3 regions of the Paenibacillus sp. EB106-06-01-XG199 genome follow, and region 2 is predicted to be linked to each of the others. Evidence: riboswitches for the same ligand, from Rfam matches in the RefSeq annotation. Region 2 holds a riboswitch; each other region holds the start of a gene.
The links. Region 2 has a riboswitch for cobalamin ahead of AC3WT9_RS25720 (S-layer homology domain-containing protein). Riboswitches for the same ligand answer to the same signal wherever they lie in the genome.

Region 1: another riboswitch for cobalamin. It lies ahead of metE (5-methyltetrahydropteroyltriglutamate--homocysteine S-methyltransferase); the one in region 2 lies ahead of AC3WT9_RS25720 (S-layer homology domain-containing protein).
Region 3: another riboswitch for cobalamin. It lies ahead of AC3WT9_RS15790 (energy-coupling factor ABC transporter permease); the one in region 2 lies ahead of AC3WT9_RS25720 (S-layer homology domain-containing protein).

The regions. Positions count from the first base shown of each region.
Region 1 covers NZ_JBYTDQ010000003.1:327,836-338,229, forward strand. Annotated here, with positions in the region: gene msrA (peptide-methionine (S)-S-oxide reductase MsrA) at 1-831, shown strand, start outside; gene AC3WT9_RS12330 (hypothetical protein) at 914-1,528, opposite strand; gene AC3WT9_RS12335 (DUF4349 domain-containing protein) at 1,667-2,788, opposite strand; gene AC3WT9_RS12340 (DUF1540 domain-containing protein) at 3,196-3,348, shown strand; gene metE (5-methyltetrahydropteroyltriglutamate--homocysteine S-methyltransferase) at 3,583-5,883, opposite strand; cobalamin riboswitch at 6,048-6,256, opposite strand; gene AC3WT9_RS12350 (undecaprenyl-diphosphate phosphatase) at 6,543-7,403, opposite strand; gene AC3WT9_RS12355 (DedA family protein) at 7,476-8,108, opposite strand; gene AC3WT9_RS12360 (ABC transporter permease) at 8,126-10,075, opposite strand; gene AC3WT9_RS12365 (ABC transporter ATP-binding protein) at 10,050-10,394, opposite strand, start outside.
Region 2 covers NZ_JBYTDQ010000008.1:143,338-153,731, reverse strand. Annotated here, with positions in the region: gene AC3WT9_RS25735 (ABC transporter ATP-binding protein) at 1-138, opposite strand, end outside; gene AC3WT9_RS25730 (energy-coupling factor transporter transmembrane component T) at 54-998, opposite strand; gene AC3WT9_RS25725 (DUF4430 domain-containing protein) at 995-1,912, opposite strand; gene AC3WT9_RS25720 (S-layer homology domain-containing protein) at 2,061-7,307, opposite strand; cobalamin riboswitch at 7,570-7,770, opposite strand; gene AC3WT9_RS25715 (GAP1-N2 domain-containing protein) at 8,227-10,394, opposite strand, start outside.
Region 3 covers NZ_JBYTDQ010000004.1:117,568-127,961, forward strand. Annotated here, with positions in the region: gene AC3WT9_RS15775 (energy-coupling factor ABC transporter ATP-binding protein) at 1-542, opposite strand, end outside; gene cbiQ (cobalt ECF transporter T component CbiQ) at 612-1,403, opposite strand; gene AC3WT9_RS15785 (energy-coupling factor ABC transporter substrate-binding protein) at 1,387-1,683, opposite strand; gene AC3WT9_RS15790 (energy-coupling factor ABC transporter permease) at 1,683-2,447, opposite strand; cobalamin riboswitch at 2,711-2,899, opposite strand; gene AC3WT9_RS15795 (ArsR/SmtB family transcription factor) at 3,063-4,040, shown strand; gene AC3WT9_RS15800 (DUF6171 family protein) at 4,244-4,519, opposite strand; gene AC3WT9_RS15805 (alpha-N-arabinofuranosidase) at 4,532-6,028, opposite strand; gene AC3WT9_RS15810 (5'-3' exonuclease) at 6,235-7,161, opposite strand; gene AC3WT9_RS15815 (Spx/MgsR family RNA polymerase-binding regulatory protein) at 7,190-7,555, opposite strand; gene AC3WT9_RS15820 (RluA family pseudouridine synthase) at 7,972-8,958, opposite strand; gene AC3WT9_RS15825 (cob(I)yrinic acid a,c-diamide adenosyltransferase) at 8,960-9,523, opposite strand; gene AC3WT9_RS15830 (alpha/beta fold hydrolase) at 9,698-10,394, opposite strand, start outside.

The DNA of each region.
Region 1 (10,394 bases), on a different contig from region 2:
TATGAAGAAGTGTGCTCAGAAACGACCGGCCATGTTGAAGCGGTACAGATTACCTTTAACCCGGATATTTTCCCATACAGCAAGCTGCTGGAGCTGTTCTGGCAACAGATAGACCCTACCGATGCAGGAGGACAATTCTATGACCGCGGAACCTCTTACGGCACGGCAATATTTACCCATTCGGAGGAGCAGCGCCAGCAGGCAGAAGCTTCCAAGGCTGCGCTACAGGCCAGCGGACGTTTCTCGGGGCCAATTGTAACTCCAATCCTGCCGGCTAAACCGTTTTACCCTGCCGAAGAGTACCACCAGGGTTATCATCACAAGAATCCCGGACACTACAAGCGTTACCGCAAGGGCTCCGGCCGGGATGCTTTTATCGAGAATCACTGGACACATCAGGAGGATAAGAACAGCCTGAAGGAACGTTTGACACCGCTGCAATACGAAGTGACGCAGAACAACGCTACGGAATCGCCTTTCCGCAACGAATTCTGGGATCATCATGGAGACGGTATATACGTAGATATCGTATCCGGTGAGCCGCTCTTCAGTTCCCATGATAAATTCGATTCCGATTGCGGGTGGCCCAGCTTTACCCGGCCGATCCGCGACTATTCGGTCAAGGAGAATACCGATCTCAGCCACTTGATGATCCGCACGGAAGTACGCAGCAAAACTGCCGATTCCCATCTTGGTCATGTGTTCAACGACGGTCCCGGTGAAAATGGCCTGCGGTACTGCATCAATTCGGCTGCGCTGCGCTTTGTGCCGAAAGAAGATTTGGAGAAGGAAGGCTATGGAGAGTACCGTGTGCTCTTCCAGCATGCCTGATTCATAAAGAACAGGAATTCTAAACATCTAACGAATACAAAAAAAGAAACTCTGATTACAGAGTTTCTTTTTTTGTATTCGCTTATGCAGGGTCAAGCTTCGTAATAAGTGGTGCAAAATTAATCACTGAGAATTTATTCGCACTGGTTGGATCACCACTGCCTACAGCAACCTTTTGTGTGGTTGAGAGGCTGCTCGTCCAAGGGGTGTAATTGGCCCCGGCTGTGTCCGTACGCAGCTGGGTTTGGGAGAAGCTGGCCTGGCTGTACGAGCTTGCGCCTTGATCCTCCACACCGTGTATCATTTTCACTTTGTTATACGTCCCCAGCGCCTTCGACGCATCGCCGACATCCTTGTGGTCGGTCCAAGGGAGCGCCGCACCATTCAGATACAAGGTGGCTTGACGCGTGGAATGATCATAAGTGAGCTTAAGGTCAACCGTCTGGCCTTTGGCAAGACTCGATACAACTTGGGAATTATAGTACGTGCTGGTTCCTCCGTAGGAAGCTCCAAGAAACACTTTAAACCCGAGGTAAGAGTAGGAAATCCCCGCTTCAATAGAGGCCTCTCCGATGCCCAAGTACCAGTCGACATAGCCATTCACCGGATTAATGGTTGTCGGCAGAATAAGCTTTGTTGATACCCCTGTGTAGCTGGCTGCATTGGTAATTGTTCTAACTGCTCCGTGTCTGTTCATTCTTATCCATCTCCCTATACCTATTAGTGAGTAGAAGCTGGCGCGCCATCTTTGCTTCTCATCTATTAGGGAAATTTCACAAGGGAATTACAACCAAGCTCCGAAAAAACTTATCATCCCCTACAGGGAGCTCCTTCTTTATCCTTTATTCTCAGGTTCACCGCCATCTTCCTCGGGGGCAGTTTTATTCTCCGGCGCAGGCTCTGCGCTGCTGCGGTTCAGATTCTCCCTGTTGCTCCGCTCCATATGCGTCTTCTCATGCTGCTTGGATTTTCTCCGGAACCAGAGGACAATCACTGTAACCACACCGGCTACAAGAAGCACCGGAAGTGCCGCTGCTAGGAAAACAACCAGCCACTGCAACATAATAGACATAGCGCTCAGGCTGCTCTTGAGTGCATCCGATGCCCGCTCTAACAGCGGACCCTGCTCTTTCTTCTGCGTAACAGCAAGGCTTTCGTCCGTCTGATAGAGGCGGAGCTCCACGGTGGAGAAGGAGACATTTTGATCAATATAACGCATTCTGCCTTTAATCTGCTCGATTTCCTCCTGAATCGCTCCAAGCTGGTTAGCGAAAGCGACCAGATCGGACGATTTGGTTGCTTTTTTCATAAACTCGATATACTGGTTCTCCATCAGCTGCTTAGCCTTAAGACGTGATTCCAAATCAACGTATTCTTCTGAGACGTCCTGCCCGGTGATGCTTTGCTGAATTTTTTCATTCTTGATCTTCTCCAGATTATCCAGAAAAGAGGCGAATCCGGAAGCCGGCACCTTCAGAATAAAGGTCCCGCCCTTCTCGTATTCAGACATATTCTCCGAAAATTCAATAATATAGCCGCCGGCCAAAGTAATCATGTTCCGTACATCACTTTGCGCTGAGGCATAGTCCTTTACCTCCATATTGAGGTTTGCCCGGTAGATCAGCTTCTTGTTCAGTCCGGCTGCAACATCGCTCCCGGTAAATCCGGAAGGTTGTTCAGCACCCTGTTCTGTACCTAGATTCTTGGCTGTCCCCGTCTTGTTCGCATCGGTTTTCTGATCCTGCCCGCCTGCTGTTACTGTAGCAGACTCCGCCGAAGAATCCTTCGATTGAACCGAAGCAGCCGCAGGTGCTGAATCTGCCGCCCCTCCCTCAGAGAAGGTGTTTGTACTGAGTTGATCAGCTGCCGAGTTGTTGTCGTCGCCTGAACCGCAGCCCGCCAGCACAACTGCTAGAACCAATAAAAATAAAAAGTAATGCAGACCCCATTTTCGCATTCTCATTCCTCCAAAAGTGTAGTGGAATTTCAGCTTCTTCTATATAAACTACTCCGGCGAAAGGCCCTTTGATCTCTGAGTCTCTTCCGCGTTATTTATTTTGACGTCCCAAAAGCTGGAAGGTTGCAGGAGATTGGAGAATTCCGGACCTTTTTTGATGTTTATTCCCAAAAATAACAACGTTTACAGCGCAAACAGGATCATTCGAATACTGAATGATCCTGTTTGCGAAATCAGGCTTAATTTGCTACAATAATCGTGTCTGAAAAGACACAAAACACCAAAAACCCTCTATTCGCAAGGAATAAGGGCAGGGTTCTGTTCGGACAAGCTCCACCTTGCTGAACAGGACAAATCACAACGTTCTAATTATGTTGCCAATCCACTATAAGGGGAGGTGAACCCTCATGGCAAAAGACGTATTGTGCGCAGTGAACTCTTGCACCTATTGGGCAGAAGAGAACAAATGCAACGCTGAGTCCATTTTTGTAGCTTATCACAGCTCCAAAGAGCCTACACAGTCTGAAGAAACAGACTGCAAAACTTTCGAAAGTAAATAAGGTTAGACTTAGAAGGGACCCTCCACGGTTCCTTCTTTTCTGTTACCCATTCTATCAAGAATGAGAATTATTATCAAGTGTTTATGCTAAAAAAGATCGCCACAAAAAACCAATCCAGGGTGGTATACCCCGGATTGGTTTTTACAGTATATATAACGACCCTAGCTGGACTTCCTGGGGATATTCAGCCCCTACAGAACACTGGGAAAATGGGCGCCCGGTATAATGGACGAATCAGCGGCTGACCGCCCCGCTCTTCTCTCTGACAATCACGGCAGCCTGCACCATGTTGCGCAGCGCCGCTCCGGTTTCTTCCCAGCCCCGTGTCTTCAGGCCGCAGTCCGGATTAATCCAGAACTGTCCGGCATCAAGCACACGTAACGCCCGCTCAATGGCCTGTGCCATTTCCTCTACCTTCGGTACACGCGGACTATGAATATCATACACACCAAGACCAATTCCCTTGTCATACTCCTGCTCTTCAAAGCTGACGATCAGCTCCCCATGGCTGCGCGAGGTCTCGATGGAGATGACATCAGCATCCATCGCCGAAATAGATCCGATCATGTCATTGAACTCACTGTAGCACATATGCGTATGGATCTGCGTTGTCGCCTTCACGTGGTTGGTAGCGATACGGAAAGATCTTACCGCCCAGTTCAAATAATGCTCATGATCTTCAGCCTTTAACGGCAGGCCTTCACGGATCGCCGGTTCATCCACCTGAATCATCTCGATTCCCGCTTCCTCAAGCGCCTGCACCTCATACCGCAGGGCAAGGGCGATTTGGTTGGCTACCTCTTCACGGCTAAGATCATCACGGACAAACGACCAGTTCAGAATAGTCACCGGACCGGTCAGCATCCCTTTTACCGGAAGACTGGTGAGCGACTGGGCATACAGACTTTCCTTCACGGTCATAGGACCGGTAAACGCAACATCGGCATAAATGACCGGCGGCTTCACACAACGCGAACCGTAGGATTGGACCCAGCCCCCTTTAGTAAAGAGGTACCCTGCCAGCTTCTCGCCGAAGAATTCAACCATATCCGTCCGCTCAAATTCACCGTGCACGAGCACATCCAGCCCGAGCTCCTCTTGAAAAGTAATCGCATCTGCAATTTGCTGGCGGATAAATCCGTCATAGCGCTCCTGGTTCCAGACGCCCTTGCGCCATTTGAGCCGGGCCTGGCGCACTTCAGGCGTCTGCGGGAAGCTGCCGATCGTCGTTGTCGGCAGCAGCGGGAGCTGCCACTTCTGCTGCTGCACCTTTACGCGTTCCGCGAAGGGCAAGCTGCGGCTGTCCGGCAGCTTATCCAGGCTGCGCACCTGCTCAGCCACATCCTGCCGCCCGCGTTCCGGCAGGGCGCGGAACACATTCAGCGCCTCGCGGCTCTCGGCGAGCGCTGCGGCATAGACCTGCCCATCCTCTCCCGCCGCTGCTGCAATCAGACTCAGCTCCGCCAGCTTCTCGTCGGCGAAGGCCAGCGCCTGCCGTACCGCAGGCTTTAACTTATCCTCGCCTTGAACGGTTACCGGCACATGCAGCAGACTGGAGGATGGCTGGAGGATAAGCCGTTCGTCCGGCACATGGGACTTCAGCGCGCGGACCAGCTCAAGCTTGGCATCCAGATCGGAGCGCCAAATATTGCGCCCGTCGATAATGCCCGCTCCCAGCCATTTGTCCTCCGGCCAGCCCAGGCGCCGGATCGACGCCAGATTGACCCCGCCGTCATGGACGAAGTCCAATCCGATGCCCTGCACAGGCAACTCCAGCAGTGCTTCCAGCGGCTCTGCAGCTTCAAAGTAAGTCTGCAGCAAGACATGAAGTCCGGGCACTGCTGCAGCGATCTCTCTGTAGATCGTTCCCAGCAGTTCAACTTCTTCCGCGGTTAAGCCGGTTACGATAGCCGGTTCGTCGATCTGTACCCAAGCCACGCCTTCCTGCTGCAGCTCCTGCAGCAGCTGCACATACACCGGCAGGAAACGGGCAGCAACCTCTACAATTTGATCTGCAGCGAATCCCTTGGAGAGCTTCAGGAAGGTATAGAGTCCGACTATAACCGGCTTGCCTTCAATACCCGCCTGCTCTTTGGCGAAACGGTAGGCAGCGAGCGGTTTGTTCTCAATCAGGCGGGGAGTCTGCCCGCCGATTTCCGGCACGATATAATGGTAATTCGTATTGAACCATTTAGTCATCTCGCAGGCAGGGGCAGCCGAATTGCCGCGCGCCATGGCGAAGTACAGATCGAGCGGAATGTCTCCGCCGTCGTAGGCATAACGCGGAGGAACAATGCCAAACATAGCAGCGGTATCCAGCACATGGTCATAAAAGGTAAAATCATTGACAGGAATCAGTGCGATCCCGGCCTGCTGCTGTGTCTTGAGGTGCTGAAGCTGAATACCGGCCATTTCCGCGCGCAAGGTTTCTTCACTGATTTTGCCGCTCCAGTAAGCCTCCAGCGTCTTTTTCCACTCCCGGTTCTTTCCGATTCTCGGATAACCGAGGCTGCTCGTCTTGATGTTGTTTGTCATTACAGTCACTCCCTTGTTTATAATAATTGCCTTAGGCTTTTAGGTAATGATTTCAGTCGGTATCAATAATAAAGAGCGTCTTCCCCTAACCAGGCCGCAGGGAAAGACGCCCATGGGCTGCCAATGGGTAACGTCTTAACACCTCCCTATCTTCCGTAGGTACTGCAGTGCTGTTGAGACAGGCAGGTCTCCTGGCTAGCGGCGTCGGCATCCATCAGCAAGTCTTCCCGGCGAAGTAGAGATGGCCAGTGACATGGGCTGCTATGAACTCTTCCGTTACAGTGGCGGGACCGCATCGGCTTGACCGAATTTCCCTATTAAGCCTCCGGGCCTTTCTGATGCTCCGGCTGGCGCCTGTCTCCGATATTTGCAAATTGTATTCATCCCGTAATCTGATGCCATCATACTGAATCCGATACCTTATCCGCAACAGATTTACGGGTATTCCCGTTATACACATTCCCTATAGCTGGCGCCGTGCAGGCTCATTTTGCTGCGATTCTGCCACACATTCCCTCACAGCCTCTCTTCAAGAAGCAGCTTCAGCAGAACGTTTGGTATACAGCATAAAGAACCGGCTGCACCGTCCTTGACAAGGAGGCACACCCGGTTTCTTTTCGATAAATGATAGCAATCAACGGGCTGTTTCAGCCTGTCTTTTAGAACCAGACGAGGTAGACTACCCCGGCAAGAACGAGACGGTAAATCGCAAACGGCATGAGCTTGATCCGGTTGATCAGCTTCAGGAAAAACTTCATAGAGAGCAGCGCGAACAGGAATGCACTAATGAACCCGGCAATAAAAAACGGCAGGGCATCCATCGTGAAATACTGCCAGTTCTTGACCAGTGAAATCAGACTCGCACCCGCCATAATCGGCACTGCCATAATAAAGGTGAAATCGGCAGCCGCACGGTGGCTCATACCCAACAGCACTCCACCTGAGATGGTCGATCCGGAGCGTGAAAAGCCGGGCCAGAGCGACAAGCATTGGATCAAACCTACCGATAGCGCCTGTCTATATGTAATTTGGTCAACACTCTCTGTCTTGATTTTTTTGGGGGCGAACCGGTCGGCAAAAATCATGAATATTGCCCCAATGACTAGTCCGATCAGGACCGTCGATGTCGAGAATAAATGCTCGTCGATGTAATCCTCGAACAGAAATCCGAGAATTCCTGCCGGAATAAGTCCCACAATGACCTGCGCCAGCTTCAGCCGGCCTTCCGTCTCCACCGGAGGTTGTCCTTCCGGCACCGCCGTCAGCTCCTTGCGGCTGAACCGCTTGAGACCCAGCAGGTCGATAAACCGGTTGCGGAAAATGATAACTACCGCCAGGATCGAACCCAGCTGGATGACTACTTTGAACGTGTTCGCCGCATATTTTCCGAGAAATTCCTGGGATTTCAGCCACATATCATCCACGATTACCATATGACCGGTCGAGGATACCGGAGCAAATTCAGTTAATCCTTCTACAATGCCCAGAATGATGGCTTTAATAATTGTTAACAGCTCCATATTGATCCCCTCCTTTTTGTTGACCTCCCCTATGAGAGGCTTTAAATAGTTCTGCGAAACCTGTGAATTTAATTAATCTGTGGTATCTACCGGTTTTCTACCGGACTGGCGTTTGCGGAAATAGAGCACACCACCCACAACAACTCCCACAGCAATCAATACGTAGACGACACTTGAGTAAGCTTCCATGTACACGCCAATATCCTCCCAGGATTCTCCCAGCGCAGCACCCAGCAGAATAAGCAGCACATTCCAGCCCAGCGTCCCGATCGTCGTAAACAGCATGAATAACCCGAATTTCATCCCCGACATTCCTGCAGGAATGGAGATCAGACTCCGTACCAGCGGAATCATGCGGCAGAACAATACCGTCCAGTAGCCGTATTTGTCGAACCAGGCATCCGCTTTGCGGATATCCTTTCCGCTGATCCGGAGTAGTCCGCCCCAGCGGTCCACAATCCGTTCTAGTCTGTTCACGTCCAGCATCCGGCCGATCCAGTACAGCACAAGTGCTCCCAGCAGCGAGCCGGCCGTTGAGGCGATCAGCACGCCGGGGATGGTCATCCCGGAAGTGGTTGTCATGAAACCGCCGAACGGAAGGATTACCTCCGAGGGGATAGGCGGAAAAATATTTTCCAGGGCCAGCATCAGAAAAATGCCCAGATAGCCGAACTGTTCCATAAAATCGGTAATCCATGTTTTCATTTCGTGCTCCTCCGCGTTCAGATGAGATTTTTTTTGAGATTGCGCAAATAACGGCTGCGGATAAGGAAGAAGTATAACCCCTGCGCAGCCAGGTAGCCGATAAGCACCGCTCCCGTTTCGGCAGCGATGGACAGATAGAACAGCCGCTGCAGCGCAATAAAGGCGAACAAGCTGTGCAGGATGGCCAGCCCCACCGGAACAAAGAACATCAGTGACAATTGCAGGGTCACAGTCCGGTCCAGTTCCTGGTCGGTCAGGCCCATTCTGGACAAGGTGGAATACTGCAGCCGGTCATGGTCAAGATCCATGTACAACCGGAAGTACAAGAAGCTGCCTGCGGCGATAAAAAAAACGGTGCCGACTAAAAGCGAAGCGAACAGCATCGTACTGTATAACGTCCGCTGAATTTCGAACAGCGTGCCGCTGACCACAACGGCATAAGGGGATTTGCTCTCGTAGGACACTTTGCCTTTGTCCGCAAGTCTTGAAGCAATGCCAACCGTCTGTTGGAATGGGTCCACATAGAACCCGGTATACAAATCTCTTTGCACGGGATTAATGGTGGCGAACAAGCTGTCACTAACGACTACTCCGCTGAAATCACCGCCATCCCTCCCATCCAGCTCCGGCAGCAGATATTCAGCAATCGGCACATGCTCCGTATATCCGATCTCCTGAATATCTACTCCCTGCTTCAGCTTATAAAGGGCATGAACCCGTTCAGAGGTCAGGCTGCGGTCACGCTGGGAACCGATCATGACCAGACCTTCATTCCCCTGGAGCGGCTGCTCACGGGAGGTAAATCCGGCTTGTTGGAGCGCCTGTTTGTAATCTTTGTAAGCCATCAGCGGCAGACGCTCTGTACGGTCAGGACCGGTCTGAGACTGTACTTCCGCATATTTGATTTGGATCTCCAGCGAGCGATAGGGAAGATTCAACCGCTCCAGTTCCGCTTTTATCCCGTTTAAATCCTCTTCCGCAGCGGCCCCGGCCTCATTGCCCTTGGCCACATAACCGACCGCTGCCGGATAGTCCAGCTTCAGCTCTTTGGAGAGTGTATGAATAGAAGCAAATACCCCGACAGAGGTGAAGGATACCGCCGAAACAATCGTCACCATAAAAAACATCCGCCCGTTGTCTTTCCAGCGGTAGGTTAAGCCCGAGAGTGTAATAATGTTTGTCTTATGCCAATAAAACCGCCGGACTTTCCTCATTATCCTAACCACATATAGACTAAGCTGTGTATAGAATAAGTAAGTGCCGGCGACCGTAATCGCCACCACCGGAAACATCACTCTCTCCACCGATGCTGCGGTCGTGGTAGCGGCCAGAATATAGCCTCCAAGCAGCAGCAGGGCCGAAGCGAACGCCAGTAAGGCAGACACCCGCGGCTCCTTGTCTCCTTTGCGACCGCCCTGAAACAAACCTCTCGCCGACTCATTCCCGATAAAGGCAAAGGTACTTAACGAGATCAGCATGAACAGCAGAGCAAAGCTGCAAATCGTCAGTACCGGTGCGTGCCAGGAAAGATAAAATTCCAGCGGGCCAATGCCCAGGAACCCCGCTCCAATCATCAGGAACAGCTTGCCCAGCAGCAGACCGAGCAAAGTGCCGGTGAGGATGGCGGAGCTGCCGATCATCATATTCTCCAAAAAAACCATCAGGTTCAGCTGCCGCTTCGTCATGCCGTGCATCAGCAGGATGCCGAATTCCAGCTTGCGGGACTGCAGAAAAGATCCTACGGACACCAGCACAAACAGGGAACAAAATACAAAAATAATTCCCTCAGCCACCATCATGGTGTCAGCCGCCGTATCCAGGATCATATCGCCCGAAATCACCGGATGAAATATAAACAGTGCACAGAGAAAAAAGATCATTACGGAAAATGCGCTGCTGACAAAATAAGCAGCGTATTTACGCTTATTCCGCGTTACATTTCTATAAGCGAACTGCCGAAAGGTCATGGCTTGCTCCTCCCAGCAGCGACAGCATGTCGATGATATTCTGGAAGAAAGCCTGCCTGCTGCTGCCCCGGTACATCTCGCTGTAGAACCGTCCGTCCTTGATAAAGATGACCCGGTGGCAAAAGCTCGCCGCCACTGCGTCATGGGTGACCATCAGCACCGTGGACCCTTCCGCTTCATTGACTTCTGCCAGCAGGCTCATCACTTCGGCCGCTGTTTTGGAGTCCAGGCTACCCGTTGGCTCATCGGCCAGAATCAGCGCCGGCCGGTGAATCATTGCCCGGGCAATCGCCACCCGCTGCATCTGCCCGCCGGAGAT
Region 2 (10,394 bases):
TGTTGTTTTACCGCAGCCCGAAGGGCCGAGAAGCACAACGAACTCGCCCTCCTCTATCTTAAATGAGAGCTCATGGAGCGTGTCTCTCTCTGCATCGGGATACCGGAAGGAAAATCCTTCCGCCGCGATGATCGCCATAACCATTTCTCCTTTCCTTCCAGCCAGAGGGGGATTCCTACGAACAGGCAGAAGCCGGCATACATGACCGCCTCGCCTGAGCCCCAAGCCATAGGTTTCATGCGCGGATATATCTCAAAGATGCCGTACCCCTGCACCCAGCCAAGCACTGGAATTAAGCCGCTGAGCGAGAGCAGAGCCAAGACAGTCTTGTCCTGACGGTCAAGCCTGTAAATCCCGTACACACTGCGTTTGCGGATGCCGTAGCCGCGTGCTTTCATCGAATCAGCCGTCTGCAGCGCCTCCTCCAGCGACCAGGTTAGAAGCACCTTGAGCAGGGTCATGCCGTCCCGCATTCTTTTGCGCAGCTTTCCCTTGCTTACATCAATGCCTCTGATCTGCTGAATCAGGGAGATTTGCCGCAGCCGCCGCTGAAACAATGGCACAAAACGGATCGTCATCAGCGTCAGCAGGGCCGTCTTAGGTGCCGCCCCGGCGAACAGGTACATGAATTTATCCGCCGTTACCGTGTAGTTGTAAGAAATGAACAATATAAAAATCGTCAGCAGCACGGTCATCATCATCAGTCCGTAGAACACCGCTTCCAACGTAATCGGCTGATCCATAAAATAAAACAGGATGTGCGAGCCCCGGTGCGAGAACAAAGGATTAATCACGGCCACCGAGCCGGCCATCAGCAGGTAAAAAGGCAGCCCCCGCAGCAGCTTCCGTCCCTGTCCCTGCAGTAGCAGAAGGCCAAGCAAGCCGGCAATTTCCGTTACCAGAAACAGCGGATGAAACAACAGGGCAGCGAACAGCAGCAGCCCTGCATAGTATAGCAGGGCTACCGAAGGATGCATGGAGCGGAAGCCGCTGTTCATGGCGCCTTGGCTCCCAGATCTTTGCCCAGATCCAGTGTATACAGCCACTCAATTACATCTCCGGGCTGTACGGTATAGCTTCCGGCACCTTTGCCCGGAAACTCCCCGTTCACCTTGTACATCCAGCCGCTCTCTGCGCCATGGTCGAATTCATACAGATTGTCTATTCCCTCCACATAGGCGAAACCCTTGGAGCCCTGGTATTCCATCTGTATTTTGTTCTTGCGGGTAATCCGTTTCAACAGCTCCAGCGCACTTTCGCCCTTCTCAATTTCAAAGGCGGCCGGAGCCAAAATCACGCCGTACTCCTCGTCCCCTGTGATGGAGACGGTAGCTGTGCTCTCCGCAGCGGCGGGCTTCGCAGGCGCTGCCGTTTCGGACGGCGGCTGCGTAACGGCAGCCGCTGGCCGCGCGGTCGCTGCCGGCTTATTCGTGCCGGCAGATGGACGCGCGGTGGCTGCGGGCTTGGCAGAGGACTCTGCCGGGCCCGCACTGGCGCCGCCTGCTGCGCCGGGCGCCGCTGACGCCTTTGCGGTGGCAGCTCCGGCGGAACCGGCTGCCTTGCTATGCGTAGCCGGCGCCTTAGTGCCTGCAGGCACGGGACTCGTCACCGTGCCGGAAGCGGTGTCAGGCGGCGCAGGTGCCGCCGCTCCTTCAAGAGCCGCCGACGCCTCCGCGGAAGGCGAAGCGGCAGCGCCCGCCGGTTCTGACGGCGGGGCCGTGTTTGCTGCGTCTCCGGTTTGCGGAGACGCGGCGTTATCAGGGGCTGAGCTTTGTGTAGCGGTGGTATCTGCTACACTGTTCAGATCAGAACCGGCAGACTGCCGCTCACCGGAAGAACAGCCGGTCAGTAGCACCACCGCCAAGAGAAGAAGCAAGGGATAAAACAACCATCGTTTGGATTGCTTGGACATTAATTTTCACACCTCCGAAAAAAGGGAAAGGAACGGAGGCTGTCCTGCTGCTCCCCCGTTCCGTTCCTATACTCTATGTTTTCTTTTGAAGCTTCAGTCCGATGAGCCTGTTACTCTGCTCAATCGCCTTCTTAAAGATGGATTACACTTAAGGCAATCTTACGGCTACGACCGCCGCCATTTCTCTGGTTACGGCACTTGATGGGTCAAATCCTCCACTGAAGCCGGTCATATAACCGGACTCCGTTACCGCATGGACCGCTGACAGCGCATAGCTGCTGATCCGGCGCTCGTCTGTGAACTTCGCAGTCTGCGCCGTAGCCGCAGAACCGTTCTCCAGCTTGAACGCTCTGGAAATCATCACAGCCATATCCTCGCGGGTAATCCAGCCATTCGGATTAAAGGTTGTATCCGTAACTCCACCTACCCATCCGAGCTCTTTCGCTTTAAGCACAGCTCCATAATACCATGTGCCGGCCTTTACGTCGCTGAATACTGGTGCAGCCGAAGCTGCAGCAGGTGTCTGATCTGTCAGTCTCAGCAGCAGCGCAGCGAATTCGGCACGGGTAATATTCTGCTTCGGTGCAAAAATCAGGCTAGATCCGCTGACTCCTTCCATCAGCTTTTGCTCATAGGCTTTGTGAACGGAGTCCAGCGCCCAGGATGAAATTTTACTCTCATCGGCAAAGGACACACTGCCGGAAGCGGCTGGCGAGATGCTGAACAGCTTCGCCTCTCCGGCCAGGAACAGGTCGTACGCAGCCAGTGCCAGTAATGCCTGTTCGGTAGCCAGGCTGTTCCCGGGCTGGCCAGCCGAATGAGCATAGCCGCCAGTGCTTTGTCTGAATGAAGCCAGGTGGCTGAGAAGTCCGCCCTTAGCTTTAATAAATCTGGAGTCATTAGGACCAACTCCGGCAGCACTCAGGGCAATGATGACCTGTGAGGTGCTCTCACTGTTTTCTGCTCCCGAGAGCTTGAAGCCGCCGCCTTCAAGCTGCTGCTGCGACAGCCAGGCGATCGCTTTATCCGCAGCCGCTTTTACTTCCGCCTGGTCATTATGGGATGAGAGTGCAGTAACTGCCATAGCGGTAATGTCCACATCATCGGTACTGCCAGCTGTCAGCGGGAATCCGCCGTCTTTGCTTTGCAGTTCCAGGATGGACTTGATCAGCCGTTCCTTAGTCCACTGCGCATTCGCAGGTACAGCATAAGAACCGCTGTCCAGCGCAATCAGGGCAAAAATGAGGCCGTTGCTGCCCTGGCTTACCATATGGTCATTGTTATAAATTTGCTCAATCAGATTATACCCGCCAATACTCTGCGGATCACCGCCGGCAGCGGCAACAGCCAGCGCCAAACGTTCATAATCCGTAACCTTGCGGAACTCCCCTTTATTCGCGGCAAGCTGCTCCTTCACTCCGTTCAAATAAGCAGCCGGTACTGTGTGGCCGGAACGGGCGAGTCCAATCGCCTGCCAATCGCTGATCTCTTCGGCTGCCTGGATTGCCTTGGCAGTAGCTGCAATATCGCTCTTCAACTGCTGCGGCTGCGGCTCCCATTTACTGCGGTCCACTACGGCAAAGGACGTGAAGTGACTGACCTTTCCGGTGATCACCCCACTTTGCGCATCCAGCGCAGCGGGAACCGGAATCCAGCGGCCGGTGCTTTCGTCAAGCCATGCCAAAGCCAGATTGGCAGGGTTTACCGCCGTAACCGGAACTGTAATCGAAAGATCCACCGGCTTCACAAATTTCGTACCATCCGGTTTGAAATCATAGAGTCCCGATACCAGCTCAGCGCGTTCTGAAGTAGTCTCGCGTACGCTGATCTTCAAATTGCCGGACACGGAACCGGCTGGCAGCTGCAGCTTCACTTCACCGCCGCTGTCCTGCAAGGTTGCCGCCGCACCCGAAGTGACCTCCTGCTCGAAGACAGCCACGTTTGCCGCCAGCTTTTGCTTAAGGGCAGCCGCTGCTGCCGGGGTCATTTTGGTGCTCAGGTTCGAAACAGCTGTCGTCTGTCCTACTTGATTCAGCGGAAGGGTATTATCCGGGGTGATACCCACATTCACCATACTGCCGCCCGTACCTGCTGCTGCACCTCCAGTGCCGGAGGAACCTCCAGCCGATCCCTTCAGATCATCTCCGCCATTAAGCGTATAACGCCAGGCTACGGCGTCGCCGCTGCTCAGCTTATAACTTCCGGAGCTGTAATCCGGGTAGACACCGTTTACGGAGTACATCCAGCCGCTTTTCTCACCGCGGTCCCTTTCTGCTAAGCCATCAATCGCTTTAATGTATACACTGTCTCCGCTTCCGCCGCCGACAACCTTGCTTCCAAGCTGGCGGATTAGCAAGCTGTATGCGGTCTCTCCCTCGTTCAGCGTCATCTTGGTACCAGCCAGAATGGTTCCCTTAGTAGTGTCTCCAATGACTGTGAGCGTGGCCGATGCCGTCTCAGGCACTTCTACCGAAGCTGTAACAGTCAACGGCTGCGTGTAGCGGGCAATCTTAGGCGTCCCGCCTTCGACATAACCAGTCACGGCCAGCGTGTATGTTTTGGCAGGCAGGCCACCCTCAAAGGTTGCGAGCCCTTGCTCATTAGCAGTGATGGTTTTATCGCCAACAGTGACCTGCACTCCTGCAGCCGGTGAAGTCACCGGATCAGAAGTATACGTGTCATTATTCCAGACCCATTTCTTCTGCGTGACCGTAGCGGTGAATGCCTCACCCTGCTTCGGCTGCGCAGGCGAAATCTGTACCGAATCTACTACCTGCGTATTTTCTCCGGCATAGTAGACAAGCACTTTGTCGGAAGTCTGCAGAATATAATCATTTAAGCCCACATCCGGATAAATCCACGCCCCGCCGCGCGATACGGCAAAAGCCCAGTAACCCTGATTGTTATAGGCTCCGTTCTCGATTCCATTAATGCCCCCTACAAAGATGCCGAAGGAAGATTCCGTAACCTTTAGAGGAATGTTGTTCGCAGCTGCCAGCTGCTGTAGCGCATCAAACGCGTTATATGCTTCCAGCGCGCCTTCAGCTACCGGACCCCGTGGCCCTTCAATGGACAGATAGGAGGTTACATTGCCCGGAGCCACCTTCAGCGAATCCGTATAGCGGGCAATGTTTGGTGTGGCTTCCGCAACATAACCGGTTACAGCCAGCGTGTATATTTTGCCGGACAAGCCTCCTTCAAAAACTGCAACGCCTTGGCTGTCCGTAGTGACTGATTTACCGCCAATGGTTATCTTCACTCCGGCTGCCGGTGAAACAACCGGTTCGGAAGCAAATGTCGTGTTATTCCATACCCACTCCACCCCGGTAACAGTCACTTTAAACGTTTCTCCCGGTTTTGGCTGCGGTGGAGATACTGTAACGGAATTTACTGCCTGCGTGTTGGCACCGGCAAAATAGACAAGCACCTTGTCCTGTGCCTGCAGCTTGAAGTCACCCATGCCTTCGCTTGGGTAGATCCATTTCCCGCCGCGCGACACCAGGAAGTTCCAATAGCCGTCATGGGTTCCGTTCTTAATCCCATTAATGCCCGACACATAGCTGCCGTAGGAGGACTCCGTAATCTCCAGCGGAATATTTCCGGATGCCGTAAGTTTCTTCAATGCCGCCAGCGCGTTGGATGCTTGCAGCGCTCCCTCAGCGACCGGCCCCTCAGGTCCTTCAACCGACAGATGAACTGGTACATTCTTGGAGATTACCTTTACAGCTTGCGAATATTTAGCGATAGTTGGTGCATTGTCCGCAACATAACCGGTTACGGTTAGCGTATAGTCTCCTGCCGGAACACCTTCGGCAAAGACCGCTTTGCCGTCTTCACCGGTTGTTGCCTTCCGGTCTCCGATTGCCACTTCCACACCAGATGCACTTGAGGTTACAGGACTCGAAATATTTGTGGCATTGTCCCATACCCATTTTATCTGGGTAACCGTGACTGAGAAAGGCTCCTCCTCACCCGGCTGCAACGCGGACAGCGTCAGCGAATTCACCAGCTGCGTATCGTTGCCCGCATAATAAACGAGAACCCGGTCTGCTTCCTTAAGTTTAAAATCCTTCATTCCTACATCGGGATCAATCCATGCCCCGTCCCGGGACACAGCATATTTCCAGCCATCCCAGCCGCCGTAGATTCCGGCTTGGATACTGCCGATTCCCGTTACATAGCTGCCCGATTCATTCTTAATCGGAAGGCCCTTCTGGGCGGCCACTTTCTCCAGCACCTCGAGGACATTGCCTGCATATGCCATCCCTTCTCCCAGCGTGTTCTGCGGCCCTTCAATTACAAGGGGCACATACACTAACGGATTCGGAACCGCAGGCTTAGTGAAGTCATACAGCTTGCCGTTTCCGCCCCCGCTGTACAGGGTGTAGGCCACCAGCGCCTGCAGCCCCTGCTCTGTAGCAAAAGCATTTACATTTCCGCCCTGATTATGGGCAAACCCGCCGCCCTCTACACTGAAGCTGAGCAGTCTGCTTATCAGATCTGCTTCACCCTTGGTGAATTCTGCTCCTTCCGGGTCTACCCCGAAGGAGGCAAGGCCGATAATGACCTGTGCCGCGCTTTCGCTGCTGCCTCCAAAGCCACCGTTGCTGTCCTGCGCAGCAGACAGCCAGGCTACTGCTTTTTGCCCGGCAGTTGCAACCGCCGGATCACTCTTATGCGCAGCAAGGGCCGTTAAAGCCATCGCCGTCATATCCGGCTCGCTTGCCCCGGAAGTCAAGGCGAACCCGCCGTCTGCATTTTGCTTGGACAGGATCTCGCTGAGCAGCGCCGCTTTGCTCCATTTGGCATCCGCCCCAATAGTATAATTGCCTGAATCCAGTGCCAGCAGCGCATAGACCGGATTGTTCAGCGTCTGGCCGCTCATTTTGTCGCTGTTATAGATACGCTCAACCAGATTAAAACCCGGCTCAGAGCCGTTTCCGGCAAAATTCGCCGGATCAGCCCCCACGGCTTGTACCGCGAGCACAATCCGTGCATAATCCGTGACTGCGGCAAAGCTGCCGCTGGCTGTCCGCACCTTTTGCTCCAGCAGCCGGACATAACTTTCCGGTACTTTGTAGCCCGCCTGTGCGAGGCCAACCGCCTGCCATTCTGACGTCACGCCGCTGCTGAGCATATACTCGGCAGCCGCATAGGTCGCTCCGGCAACGGTAATCTGCTGCTTCGCTGTTAATGCAGCCGCAGCCGGCTCTGCGCCAGACTCGTCTGCTGCATACACAGCAGCAGTAACACTTTCCGTTCCTCCGGACGCGGTAGCGGAGACCGCCCCGGCAAACACTTGCCCTGAAGGAACAAGCGCTGTTCCCAGAATCGAAATAACCAGCAATAAAGCCAGGCCAAGCATAAAGGACTTGGCAGAGAGAAGAGTCTTCATCGTTAACCTCTTTCCGTGAATAAAATAGTGAAGCAGCGGACAACAAGAAGAAACGGCTATGCTGTCCATTTCAAAAGGACGGGGCCGTTTCTGCGAGAGAGAAGGATAACATACAGCACCGGCTTATACTTCATCCTCGTCCCTCAAAAAAACCGCCCCTGCTAAGGGCGGCCTCGGAAGAATACAAATGAAGCACGGGGGTGCTCAAGCTCCGCCACCACATCCATTTGTAATGTTCCGCATTCTTACCCCACGAAGAATAGAAACGTTCAAGAAAAAGGCAGGTCTCCTGGCTTATGCTTCACAGCTTCCCTCCGCCTTCCCGTCCTTGCTTCACAGGACAGTGGCACCCTTAAGAGTCGCTCCGCATTTACAGTGGCGGGACCGCGCCGGACTTGCACCGGACTTCCCTTTTAAGCAAATTCTACTGGATAGAATCTGCACCCTTTTCACTAGACTATCAAATTTTAATATTCATAATCATATCCACTATTCCCTTGTATGTCTATAGAAAAGCTGTTCCAATGCCGCCCGTTGCCGGCTGAGCCCTTTTCGAAAGCATCAAACACACTCTTCGTTGATCCCAACCTGTCTGCACGCAGTTCATCATTAGTAGCGGAAAAAATGCCCGCTAAGTTTTGGCTACTCCCTCATTAATAAGGATTAGGCGGATTTACACCCGCTATTATTTCGTAAAACGCCACATAAGGCTCAACCGGATAATTTAGCGGTAGTATATCGTCTTATACAACTTATTTTCAATATACAGTCCACATTAGAGGGAGAGAATCCCTTTACAGGGTGATCCGTCATAACCAACGCCGGAGCTCTGTGAAAGAAGAAAAATCCTGAACACGCATCTGCCCTGCTCTCTCCGGGCAAAACATGCGGTTCAGGATTTTTGTCTGTTTATATCACTTTACTCAGGAGCCTCGGTTGCTGCTCCGCCATCATCCGTAGGCGTTGCAGTTGCAGTCGCAGTTGCAGTTGCAGTAGGCTGGGCACTCGGTGTAGGGGTTGCCGTAAGTGCTGGATCCGACTGCAGAGTCAGCTTATAATCGCCCGCGATGATCATGTTGCCCTCGGCCAGCTTAGCCCCCGGTTCCAGATCCACAGTGACTAGGTACGAAGCTCCCCCGGTCTCTCCCGGCGAAGGCGCGGATGACACAGCCGGGGACGCGCCGGCTTCTGTTCCGGCGTTCGCGTTCCCGGTCGCGCCGGCCTCTGTTTCGGTGTTCGCGGTCCCGGACGCGCCGGCTTCTGTTCCGGCGTTCGCGGTCCCTGTCGCGCCGGCTTCCGTTCCGGCGTTCGCGGTCCCTGTCGCGCCGGATTCCGTTCCGGCGTTCGCGTTCCCGGTCGCGTCGGCTTCCGTTCCGGCTGACGCATCCGGCGTTGCCGTTCCACTGCCGCCGTTCATGCCGGCGGCCCCCGCATCCGGCGACGGAGCGAGACACCGGCTCGACGTCGCCGTGACCTTGTAGACCTCCGGATCCCCACCGGAGGCTGCTACACTGATCTCCGCCGGAGTAAAGGCGGTGCATTCTTCAGCGTCAGCAAAGGTGAATACCAGTCTGCTGCCCGCGCCTTCTCCGCTGCCGCTAAGATACACGGCAGCAGGCGGGTGGCCGCCGTCCGGTGCTGCGCTGCCCTCCGGCAGAGCCGTGTCCGGGCTGTCCGGCCGCAGCAGGCTGATGGCGATAATAACGCCAATCAGTACGATCCCCAGAATGGAGCCGGAGATCAGGAGTTGAAATCGGCTGCGGCTAACCCACCGCGCCAGCGGCGAAGCCAGCTGGGAGCGGGCTTCGTTATATACATTTTGCAGAGCAGGCCCAGCAGCGGAGACATAGCTTTTGCGGAAATCCCTGCTCTTGAAGGCTTCACGGTCGCTGTTCAGGAAATACTTTAGAATCGCCCGGCGGTAGCCCGGGTATAGCTTCTTCTTCGACACCGTGAACAGCCGGTTGTTCTGTGACCAGGCCAGGAAACGGTATACCGTTTCTTTGTCGCCGTCCGCTTTGCGCTTCACCAGATCCAGCAGCGCATCATAATCCAGCGGGCCGCTCTCGCGGTCACTATTGTGATAGAAAGCGAGCGGCAAGCGTTCGAACGGCTCCACACTTCGTGATTCCTTCAGCCACCGCCGTCCGAGCAGCTGTACATCATCCAGCTCCTTTGGTGACAATCCGGCAAAAAGTTCCTCATCAGGACTCTCCTCCCCGAACCAGCGGTAGGCAGCGCGTAGCGCATTGGATTTTTGCCTGCTGATGGAATCAAGCGGCGGCTGCCAATCCGCCGTATCCCGGTAGCGCAGGAACGAAATCTCCAGCAGCTGCTCCTGTGTCAGCTCGCTGAGCGATACACGGTTCAGCAGGAAGCGGTCCGCTGCCGCCATCAGCTCCTTCAGCAGCGAAAGCGCCTCAGGGTTGAACCCGCTGCCTCTGCGGCGCTCTTTTTCCGCCTTCTCTACAGAGTCATGAATTGAGGCCACCGCCGCAACCGGATCTTTGTCACGCTGCAGCTTCTCCAGCAAATAATCGCTGATTGTATCACGGACAAACGACTGCTGCAGCGCCTCTGGAAGAAACCGGCCCCAATGGGCGACAAACCGTAAAATTTCAGACGATTGCGCTGCAGCAGCCAACCGGGATTCCATATACGGTTCCAGCAGCGCCTTGCGGAAAATAGGCTGGGCCAGCACTCTTTTAAAGAAAGCTGCACTCAGCTCGTCATTGCTCTCGATGATAGTGTAAGCCGCCGCCAATGTATCATCCCGGTCCGCAGACCGGGCATTCAGCATACCGTTGATGAAATAATCGACCACTTTGACCCGGTAATTATGGCCCTTCAGCACAAAATACTCCATAAAACGCTCCATAATCTCCGGCTGAGGAATCCCCTTTTTGCGGATCAGGTCATACTCACGGTCGAAGCGCTCCAGGAACATATCGTTCAGCCGTACCCGGGACTCCAGCGCCCCCTCCGGCTTGAGGTAGGACAGCAGGCCGCTGAGCACAGCATTTTTGTTGTCCGTGTACAAGCTTTCATTGCCCTGCTCAATCTCATAAAAAACCGCCAGCTCATTAT
Region 3 (10,394 bases), on a different contig from region 2:
TGTCTCTCGGAGAGCGGGTCCAGATAGGAGGTCGGCTCATCCAGCAAAATCAGCTCCGGCTCCATCGCCATAACCCCTGCGAGCGCCGTGCGCTTTTTTTGGCCCAGACTGAGCTGATGAACCGGCTTATCTTGCAGAGCCAGCAGATTCAGCTGCTCCAGCACTTCCAGGCAGCGCTTCTGAATAGCGGCCTCATCCATGCCTGTCCCCCGCAGCCCGAAAGAGATATCCTCGATAGGCGTACTAAGAATCAGCTGTTGCTCGGGGTCCTGAAAGACGAGGCCCACGCGGCGGCGCAGGGCGGCCAGCTCTTTTTTGGAATAGGCCAATGGGGTGCCGCCCTGCAGCACCCTGCCTTTCTGCGGACGCAGTACGCCAACCGCATGCAGAAACAAGGTTGATTTGCCGGAGCCGTTGTGGCCGAGCACTGCTGTTTTTCGTCCTTTGGGGATGGAGACAGTCAGCTCCCGCAGCGCAGGTTCCGCCGTGTCCGGATAACTGTAGGCGACCCCCTCAAAGACCAGGCTATATTCGTTATTCATTGCAATCTCCTTACTCTTGTTCAGTCTCCACTTCTACTCCTGCCGTTGGCTGATTCCTGCATCAGGTAATCACCTGCTCCGCAAGATCCATAACTGAGCGAGCAGCAACAGGGAAATACCAACGCAGGCCTGAACCGCGAATCTGCGCGGCACCGGGCGTGACACGTAAGGCGGCAAAATAATCTCACCCATGTACCCCCGGGTTATTAGCCCCTGCGACAGCCCATAGTAGCGGTGCATCGTATTGGCAAACAGCGAGCCCGCCATTCCCGCAACTTCCCGCAGTTTGGCCACCCGTCCTCTTCTGCCGCCGCGCAGCCGCCGGGCCAGCATCATTCCATGTGCTGTATCGCTCAGCAGGAACAGAAAACGGTACATAATCAGCATGAGCTCCAGTACGATCTGCGGCATGCGCAGCCTGCGGAGTACCTGCAGCAATTCTCCGAACGGTGTTGTAAATATGATAAAAAAGCAGCAGGTCAGGCAGGCCAACACACGCGCCAGCAGCAACCCTGCCCGGTGCAGCCCCTCCGCCGTAATGTATAGCGAAAGAGTCGAAGCCGGGAGCTGCAAGGACATTACCGTCTCACCGGCAGTTGGAAGGCCAATTTCAAGCAACAGGGCCGGCAGGCTCAGACAAAAGAACAAAAGTGCCGTACCAAACAGCAGGCCGTAGGCACGCAGCGGGATTTTGGCGTACAGGACGCACCACACACTCATCCAGCCCGTAATCACAAGCTGCAAGGCCGGATGAAGCGCATAGGAAAGGATGAACATGACTGCTGCGAACAGGCTTTTCCACATCGCGGGCAGCTGCCTCAGCGCATTGCTGTAGGATAACTCATCAATTCTTCTGATCATTAAGCTTGCGCCGGTCCTGTCTGCCTTTCAGCAGGCCGATGGAATAGCCAATCACTCCGGCCCCGATCGCCGCCTGCAGCGCAAACAGCATGCTTTCCGTTTCGCCCGGCAGCTCCGTCAGCGGTTTGAACCAGGGCTCATAACCGGGATCAATCTCTGTAATTACACCCTCTGCGGCATCGTCAGCCCCGCCGAATTCCCCGTTCACCAGCAGCAGAGGCAGCACCACCAGCAAAATCACCGCCAGTAGCATCAACCCATTTTTCCACTTATTGCTCATCACAGACTTCCTCCCTTGGTTTGCCGTTTCAGCAGCGACAGCTCATTCGGACTGTAGGATTTCAGCCAGTTCCAGAGCAGCACGGTCAGCAGCCCCTCGCTGATGGCGAGCGGAATCTGCGTCACGGCAAAAATACCGCCGAACTTAATCAGAGAAGCCAGCACACCTCCGTCTGCCGCCGGAAAAGCCACTGCAAGCTGAACCGAGGTCACCACATACGTCATGAGATCGGCCACTGCCGCCGCCATAAAGACAGCCACCTTTTCACGTCCATTCACCTTCATCAGCAGCTTATAGACCGCATACCCGGCAAAAGGACCGGCCACCGCCATCGAAAATGCATTCGCTCCAAGTGTCGTTATCCCCCCGTGTGCCAGCAGCAGCGCCTGAAACAGCAGCACAACAGACCCGATTACGCTCATCGGCAGCGGCCCCAGCATTACAGCACCAAGTCCCGTTCCTGTAGGATGGGAGCTGCTTCCGGTTACGGAAGGCATTTTGAGTGCTGACAATACAAAGGTAAATGCACCCGCCAGCCCAAGCAGCAGCTTCAGCTCCGGGTTGTCCTTGGTCATTTTCTTCAGTTTAAGGACTCCAAGGGCAAAAAACGGCAGAAATGCCCCCCACCAGAATACGGCCCAGCCTACCGGCAGAAAACCCTCCATAATATGCATCGCGTTGGCCGTGCCCGGCTCATTCAGCAAAAAATAAACGGTAAATCCGGCAATGAGTGCAGCAAAACTCCAAAACTTGCGTTTGTTCATGCTTTTCCCTCCATGGATTCGTCATTTTGTGCCGCATCAAATCAAAAACTCCCGCCCCGGGGGGTGGGAGTGCTATGTACGTCATCAGATATGTAAGAGATGGTGGTCCCGCTGCAACAGCGCGAAGAATTCGCAGAATTGTAATTTGGGGTAGCTGAAGCTGGCACTTGCTCTGCACCAAATCTTCAACATCCACCGTCTCCAAAACTGCATGCCTTCATCTCTTTAACCAATTCGTACACCGCTCCTATCCGCGTAGAGTCGTGGTGCGCGCAAACAAGGTAGGTCTCCTGGCTCGGGATCATAACGCCTTCCTTCGTCTTCCCCGGCTGTTTGCCGAGTGACATGCTGAAGTTCAGCTCTTCCTTACAGTGGCGGGACCGCTCGGGATTTGCACCCGATTCCCTGTTACCCCTTGTAGTTACAAGGGCACCTTGTCTTATCGCTAATTTATCCTGTACATTATAGTGGACTTCACCGGGGGGTGTCTGTGATAAAAGTGGAGCGGCAAAGTTCTCCAGCACACCATCCGGTGGACCCTACGGGTTGTAAGAAATTCATTTAAGTAATATAATCATTAACTATATAACTTGAATCCGGAGGCGTACCCAGAAAATGAAACTTGATCTTACCGAAGATTCCCTGCCGGTGTACGAGGCGCTCTCAAGCGCTGTACGTCTGCGAATGCTGCAGCTGCTCGCTGTTCAGCCCATGAACGTAAAGGAATTGGCGGGAGCGGTCAAGCTGAGCAGTGCCATTATGACAATGCATGTGCGCAAGCTGGAAACGGCCGGACTGATCCGCACCCATATGGCCCCCGGACGAAGCGGACTGCAGAAGATTTGTTCTCTTGCCGCTGAAGGGGTGGAGATTATCTTCCCACTCCAGGCCAAAGCAGAGCGCAAGGGTCACCGGAAAGAAATACCGGTCGGACATTATTCCGACTTTGAGATAGAGCCCACCTGCGGGCTGGCCACTACCGAGCATATCATCGGCAGCTTCGACGATCCGCGTTATTTCTGGGATATGGAGCGGATGAATGCCGGAATTCTCTGGTTTGGCAAAGGGTATGTCGAATACAAAATACCCAACTTCCTGTTATCCAGCCAACAGCCGGAGGAGCTCATCATTACGATGGAGATAGCCTCCGAAGCACCGTCAACCAATAATAACTGGCCTTCGGATATTGCATTCACGCTGAATGGCCAGAAGCTAGGGTATTGGACTAGCCCAGGCGATTACGGAGACAGCCCGGGGAAATATACCCCTGCCTGGTGGCCCGCGTACACCAATCAATACGGCCTGCTCAAGCAGCTGCGCATTACTCCAAAAGGAACCTATATGGACGGCTTAAAACTCTCCGACATTACGCTGGAACAGGTAGCAATCCGCAACAAGCAGTGGACCTTCAGGCTCTCGGTGGAAGAGGATGCCGAACATATCGGCGGGCTCACCTTATTCGGCAAAGGCTTCGGCAATTACAACGAGGATTTGGTCGTAGAGCTGTTCTATACCGATGGATTCAATAGTGCTGACGCGGATAAAACGGATACAGCAGCAAGGACTGACAATGGGAATGGAACAGTTTCCTAATCAAGCGAAGCCTTCACTGTAAAGTCCGCACATATATTCTTCTCTTCTCACATAAACGCCCCCATCCCTCGCGGTATTGCATCCACGAGTGATGAGGGCGTTTAAAATTTCAGTATGCCTAGGAATCCATGGGCTTCTTTCCGGTATCACAGCCAATGGACGCTTCCTCTGTGATAAAGGTTCTCTAACGGCTTGGCGGAACGCTACTCCGTGACCGGACTCCACAAACCGCCGCCCGGCAACGGACAGCCACGCTCCTTCAACTTGGCCACGACCGGAATGATACAACCGCAGGCCGTGCATGTTACGCCATCCTGGAGCTTCGGGCAGGCTGAGCAAAGGGCAACCCGCTGCCTGTATACTTCATCTGGAGCAGTGTTGTCCGGGGTGAACATTGATGAAGCCAGAATCCGGGCAATCTGGGCATCCGTCACCTTGTACTCTTCCCGGCAGCCCTTGCAGGTCGATAAAGTACTCATATCGTATGCTCCTTAAGCCTTCGGGGTAATTTCCAGCACGGTCACCGACATCGGAGGCAGCTCAACGTTTAGCTTGTCGCCTTCCAGCTTAAAGCCGGTAAACGGCTGTGGCGTCACTGCCTCCGGCTGGCTAAATGTATTGTGGGCATCAATTGCTGTTCCGGCCAGCGTCGTTCCTGTAATTTCAACCTCTTCCCCGGCAAGCCCGCGCAGCTCCAGCGGAAGCGATGCTGCTGCAGCATGATTCAGGTTGCACAGGCTGACATGAATTACACCCTCCGCCGTAATGGAAGCTGAGGCCGAGACTTCCGGAATCTCGCGGCCTTCAAAGCTATAGGTGCCACTCTCCAGCGAAAGATCAAGCAGCTCCGCATCCTGATGCACCTTGTACATGTTGAATACGTGGTACGTAGGAGTCAGCAGCATTTTCTCGCCTTCCGTAAGAATTACAGCCTGCAGCACGTTGATCGTCTGGGCAATATTCGCCATACGAACGCGGCCGCTGTGCTTATGGAAAATGTCGAGGGTCACACCGGCAACCAGCGCATCACGGATGGTGTTCTGCTGATAGAGGAAGCCGGGATTGGTTCCAGGCTCAACATCATACCAGGTTCCCCATTCATCGACAATGAGGCCCACACGTTTCTCCGGATCATATTTGTCCATAATCACGCTATGACGGGTTACCAGCTCATCCATGCGTAGTGCCTTCTCCAGCGTAGAGAACCATTCGCCGGTTTCAAATCCGGTAGCTGCCCCCTTCTGTTCCCAGGCAGGACCCGGAATGGTGTAATAATGAAGTGTGATGGAATCCATATAGCGGGTGGCTTCACGCATCAGTACCTCCATCCAGTGATAATCATCGACGTTCGGACCGCAGGCAATGCGATGGATCTTATTGTCTCCATAATTGCGCACATAGGTCTGATACCGGCGGTACAGATCGGCATAATATTCAGGACGCATATTTCCGCCGCAGCCCCAGTTCTCATTGCCCACGCCAAAATATTTTACTGCCCACGGCTCCTGCCGGCCGTTCTCCTGACGCAGCTCCGCCATTGGCGAAACCCCGTTGAACGTCAAATACTCCACCCACTCCGACATTTCCTGGACCGTGCCACTGCCGACGTTGCCGTTGATATAAGGCTCACAATCCAGCATGGCGCATAACTCCATAAATTCATGGGTGCCAAAATGGTTGTTCTCCACCGTGCCGCCCCAATGCGTGTTGATCATCCGTTTGCGGCCTTCGCGCGGACCGATGCCGTCTTTCCAGTGATATTCATCGGCGAAGCAGCCGCCCGGCCAGCGGAGTACCGGAATCTTGATTTCTTTAAGCGCTTCCACAACATCGTTACGGATGCCGTTCGTGTTCGGGATCGGCGAATCCTCGCCTACCCAGATACCTTCATAAATACAACGTCCCAAATGCTCGGAGAAATGTCCATAAATATTCCGGTTGATTGTTCCCTTGCGGATATCCGCATTTAATACTGCACGCTGAGCCATTTTAATAATCCACCTCTCAATAATTAATATATATATTAACTACTTAATGATTATATTAATATTATAAACACTGCTAAACCCCTTCGTCAATCTTTATATATGGCATGCTCCACCCCTTCGCAAAAAAAGCACTCTGGAACCTATATAGATTCAAGAGTGCTTTTTTTGCAAAAAAATATTCAACCTGTATCAGCGGCTGGCGAAGGTCAGCCCAGATCGCCAAGCTCGATCTGCACAATACCCCGCTCATCCTGCACACTGCCGATCAGATGCATCAGGCTGCCGAATTCCAGCTCTTGGAACTTGCGGGCTGCCGTCTCGCGCTGCAGCCCCCACAGGCATTCAGCCAGCGTGCAGACTACCGGAACATCACAGCGGATTTCTGCCAGCTCACGGGACAGGTGAAGCATATCAAGATCGGCCTCAATTTTGGCACGCACGCCTTTGGGAAGCAAGTGAAGATTTTCGATTACCCCTTCCACCGTACCGTATTCGGTCAGCAGCTTCAGCGCCGTTTTCTCGCCAATGCCTTTTACACCGGGGTAGTTATCGCTGGTATCGCCCATGAAGCCCTTCAGATCGATCACTTGGGCAGGGGTGAGGCCCTTTTCCTCCAGCAATTCCGCCGGATCGTAAACTTTATAGTTCGAGCGGCCTTTTTTCATAATGACGACTTTGACGGTATCGTTGACCAGTTGCAGCATATCGTGATCGCCGGTGAGAATGTACACCTCGGATTCCCCGCTGTAGCATGAAGCAAGCGTGCCGATACAGTCATCCGCTTCATAGCCCACCAGTCCAATATTCGGTACGCCTAGTTCAGCCACGACTTCCTTGACCAGATCAAACTGTGGAATCAGCTCCAGCGGCGCATCTATCCGGTTCGATTTGTAACCGTCATACTTCTCTGTGCGGAAAGTCCCTTTGCCCATATCCCAGCAGCAGACCACATGGGAAGGCTCAAATGTGCTGACCGCATCGAAAAAATACTGCAAAAATCCGTACACCGCATTGGTCGGCAGTCCGGCCTTCGTCTTGCGGATATATCCTCCATAAGAGGTCGCATAAAAGGCCCGGAACAGCAGAGCCATTCCATCGACGATCATTACCCGGCCTGTTGTTACTGAACTCATGTGTAACCTCTCCTTATATTCCATCTTATTAGGCGTTGCTCCAGGCTTCGCCGTATTGCTCTTCTTTATAGCCTACAGTGACTTTCTTGCCGTCAGTGACTACCGGGCGTTTGATCAGCATCCCGTTGCTGGACAGCAGTTCAAGCTGCTCTTCTTCACTAAGGCTGGACAGCTTGTCCTTCAAGCCCAGTGCTTTGTACACCTCACCGCTCGTATTAAAAAACTTCTTCAACGGAAGCCCGCTGTTCGCGACCAGCAAACGCAGCTCTGCCACAGTGGGCGGCTGCTCGGCGATATGCTGAAGCTCCAGCTCATGCCCCTGCTCCTTCAGCCATTTGACAGCGCTGCGGCAGGTTCCGCATTTTGGATATTGATATACTTTCAGTTGACTCATAGCAGCTCCTTTGGCAGTTCCCTTTTAAAATTTATAGTGAATTCAATTGCAGCCCAACTGCAGCTAAGGAGATGACCCGTGGGGCTGTCATGTATCATTCACAGATAGAATTGTAATTCCGGCCTATCTTTTCGTTTTACAGTGCATTAGATCAGTAATACGGGCGTTACTAGAGGGAAATATGCCCGCTAGTTCCAGCCGAACCATCAATTATAAAAGGATAGCGGGAATTACTCCCTCTATAATTGTAGAAATCACGCTATAACACACTATCGATAAAATTACAGGTAGTAAATCCCGCTATTCACTCCGCTACTTCCAAAAGCGATAATTACAGGGACCTTTTCCCATTAATCACGAGGTCCAGGTGTTGCGGCGGCATATGCTTGTGCAGGTGCAGTGCAGGTGCAGTACCGCTACTCCCCAGCCGTCTCCTTTTCCAGCTTCTGCTCAAGCAGCGCCATATCCGGCGGCAGCGGCGCTTCGAAGACCAGCTCCGCAAGCCCGACCGGGTGCTTGAACGACAACCGCACCGCATGCAGCGCCTGCCGCGGAATTGAGGCATCCAGCTCCGCAATGCCCGCAAGCCATGCCGCTTCCTCCGAAGTCAGCTCCTCCTTGCCATACAGCAGGTGGCGGTACATGCCGTCACCGATCAGCGGGCAGCCGATGGAGCTCATATGCACCCGGATCTGATGGGTGCGGCCGCTTTCCAGCTTCAGCTCCACCCTCGCCGCACGGCCCGGGTAGGCTGCCTTGACCTCATACCGGGTCAGGGAAGGATAGCCGTCCGGCGTCACGATGCGCCGGTGCGGTTCTGCCGGGTCACGGTCAATGGGACCGTCGATATCACCGCGCAGCACCGCAGGAATTCCGTGAACAAAGGCCGCATATCGTTTGTCCACGGTTCCGGCAATCATCTGCTCGGAAATATGCTGGTGACTATAAGGATTTTTCGCGATTACCAGTACGCCCGACGTCTCCTGGTCCAGCCGGTGAACCGGGCGGAAACGGTACTGTTCTCCCTTTTGCGCCCAATAATGGACGACTCCATTTGCCAGTGTGTCCGTATAATGGCCATGGGTCGGATGGACAATGATTCCGGCTGCCTTGTTCACGACCAGCAGATGCCCGTCCTCATACAGGATATCAAACGGAATATCCTGCGGCAAAATATCCTCCGACGTTTCCTGCTCCATCCGGATGTCCACGGTGTCTCCGGCGCTGACCCGGACGCTGATATAGACTCGCTCGCCGTTCAGCATAATCCCCTGCTCTGTCATCTTCAGGCGGGAGAGCAGCTTGCGGGACACATCCATCCGCTTCTGCAGGATGGTCTTCAGCAGCCAGCCGTCCTCGGACGGCGGCACAATATAGGAGATCGGTGAATAATAGCTTGTCATATTATTTGCGGAACACCTTTTTGCTGCGCACATACTCTACATCAGCAATCTCCAGCCGTGTATTCGCTGTGCGGGCCAACGCAAAGAAATAGTCCGAAAGACGGTTCAAATAAATCACAGCTTCCGGATTAATATCTGCGCTGCGGCCCAGCGTAACCGCCCGCCGCTCTGCACGGCGGCAGACGGTGCGGCAGACATGCAGCACTGAGGACAGCTGGCTGCCGCCTGGCAGAATGAAGCGCTCCAGCACCGGATTCTCCGCCTGCAATTCGTCGATCCAGCCCTCCAGGCGAACCGCCATCTCGCTCTTGACCTTATATTTGCTCTCGCTGATTTTCACAAAAGCCAGATCCGAACCGCAATCGAACAGCTCATGCTGGATCTCCAGCAGTTGTTCCCGGACATCGGCGAACCTCTCGTCCTCCATCAGACTGCGGGCCTGACCCACAAAGCAGTTCAGCTCATCAATCGTTCCGTAAGCCTCGACGCGGACATCATCCTTGCCTACCCGTCCGCCGATGACCGATGTTTCTCCCTTATCCCCCGTACGCGTATAAATCGCCATCTCTTTTCTGCCCCCTTCACTCTCAACATCACATATTCATAGTTTAATCGGTAGGATGTAAGGTTGGCAAATGAAGATCAGTATTTCTGCCATGTTAATAACTGCCTGAGTCCGGGCAATCCATGGCAAGTTCAGTCAAATTACGGTTTTCGCGTTTTTGTATAACCTCTTCAATCACACCTGCGCCTTCTGTTCCTGCAGGAAGCTGATAACCTCCCTGTTGATGATCTCCGGCTGCTCATGATTAACCCCATGCCCTGCATCCTCGATCACTTTATAGCGGAAATCCCCATCCTTCAAAATCTCCAGGAAATCCTTCTTGTGGCCCAGCTTGTAATCCCCCACCAGAAAGTAAAGCTTGTCTCTGATCGCAACCGCCTTCTCTTTATCATAAGGCTGAAGCTGATGAACAAACATGGCCTGCTGATTATGGTTCTTCATTAACAGCACCAGATGCTCGGCCACTTCAGGATGCTTGTCAAAAAGTCCGGAGTTTGGCGAGCTTAGCTTTCGGGTGACCTTAAGCAGGTTATTGCGGGTCGGAACAAGAATTTCCGGGAACATCATCATCAGCGTCTGGATCATCGCCTTCATCGGAGCAGTAATCATCCCGCCTTCCATGCACACCACCCCGAATACTCTTTCAGGCAGGCAGGTCGCATAATTAAAAGCCATGTAGGCACCATTCGATACACCCGCCAGATGGAATTCCCCGATCCCCAGCCCATCCGCTACGGCAGTAATCCAATCCACCTGTGAGAACATCCGCTTGCTGAAATTGGCGTTAGGAATACTTTTGCCGGGTCCGCCTATCGTATCTACCGCGATGCAATAGAAATGCCGGGATAATTCCTGCATATTGAGCATCCAC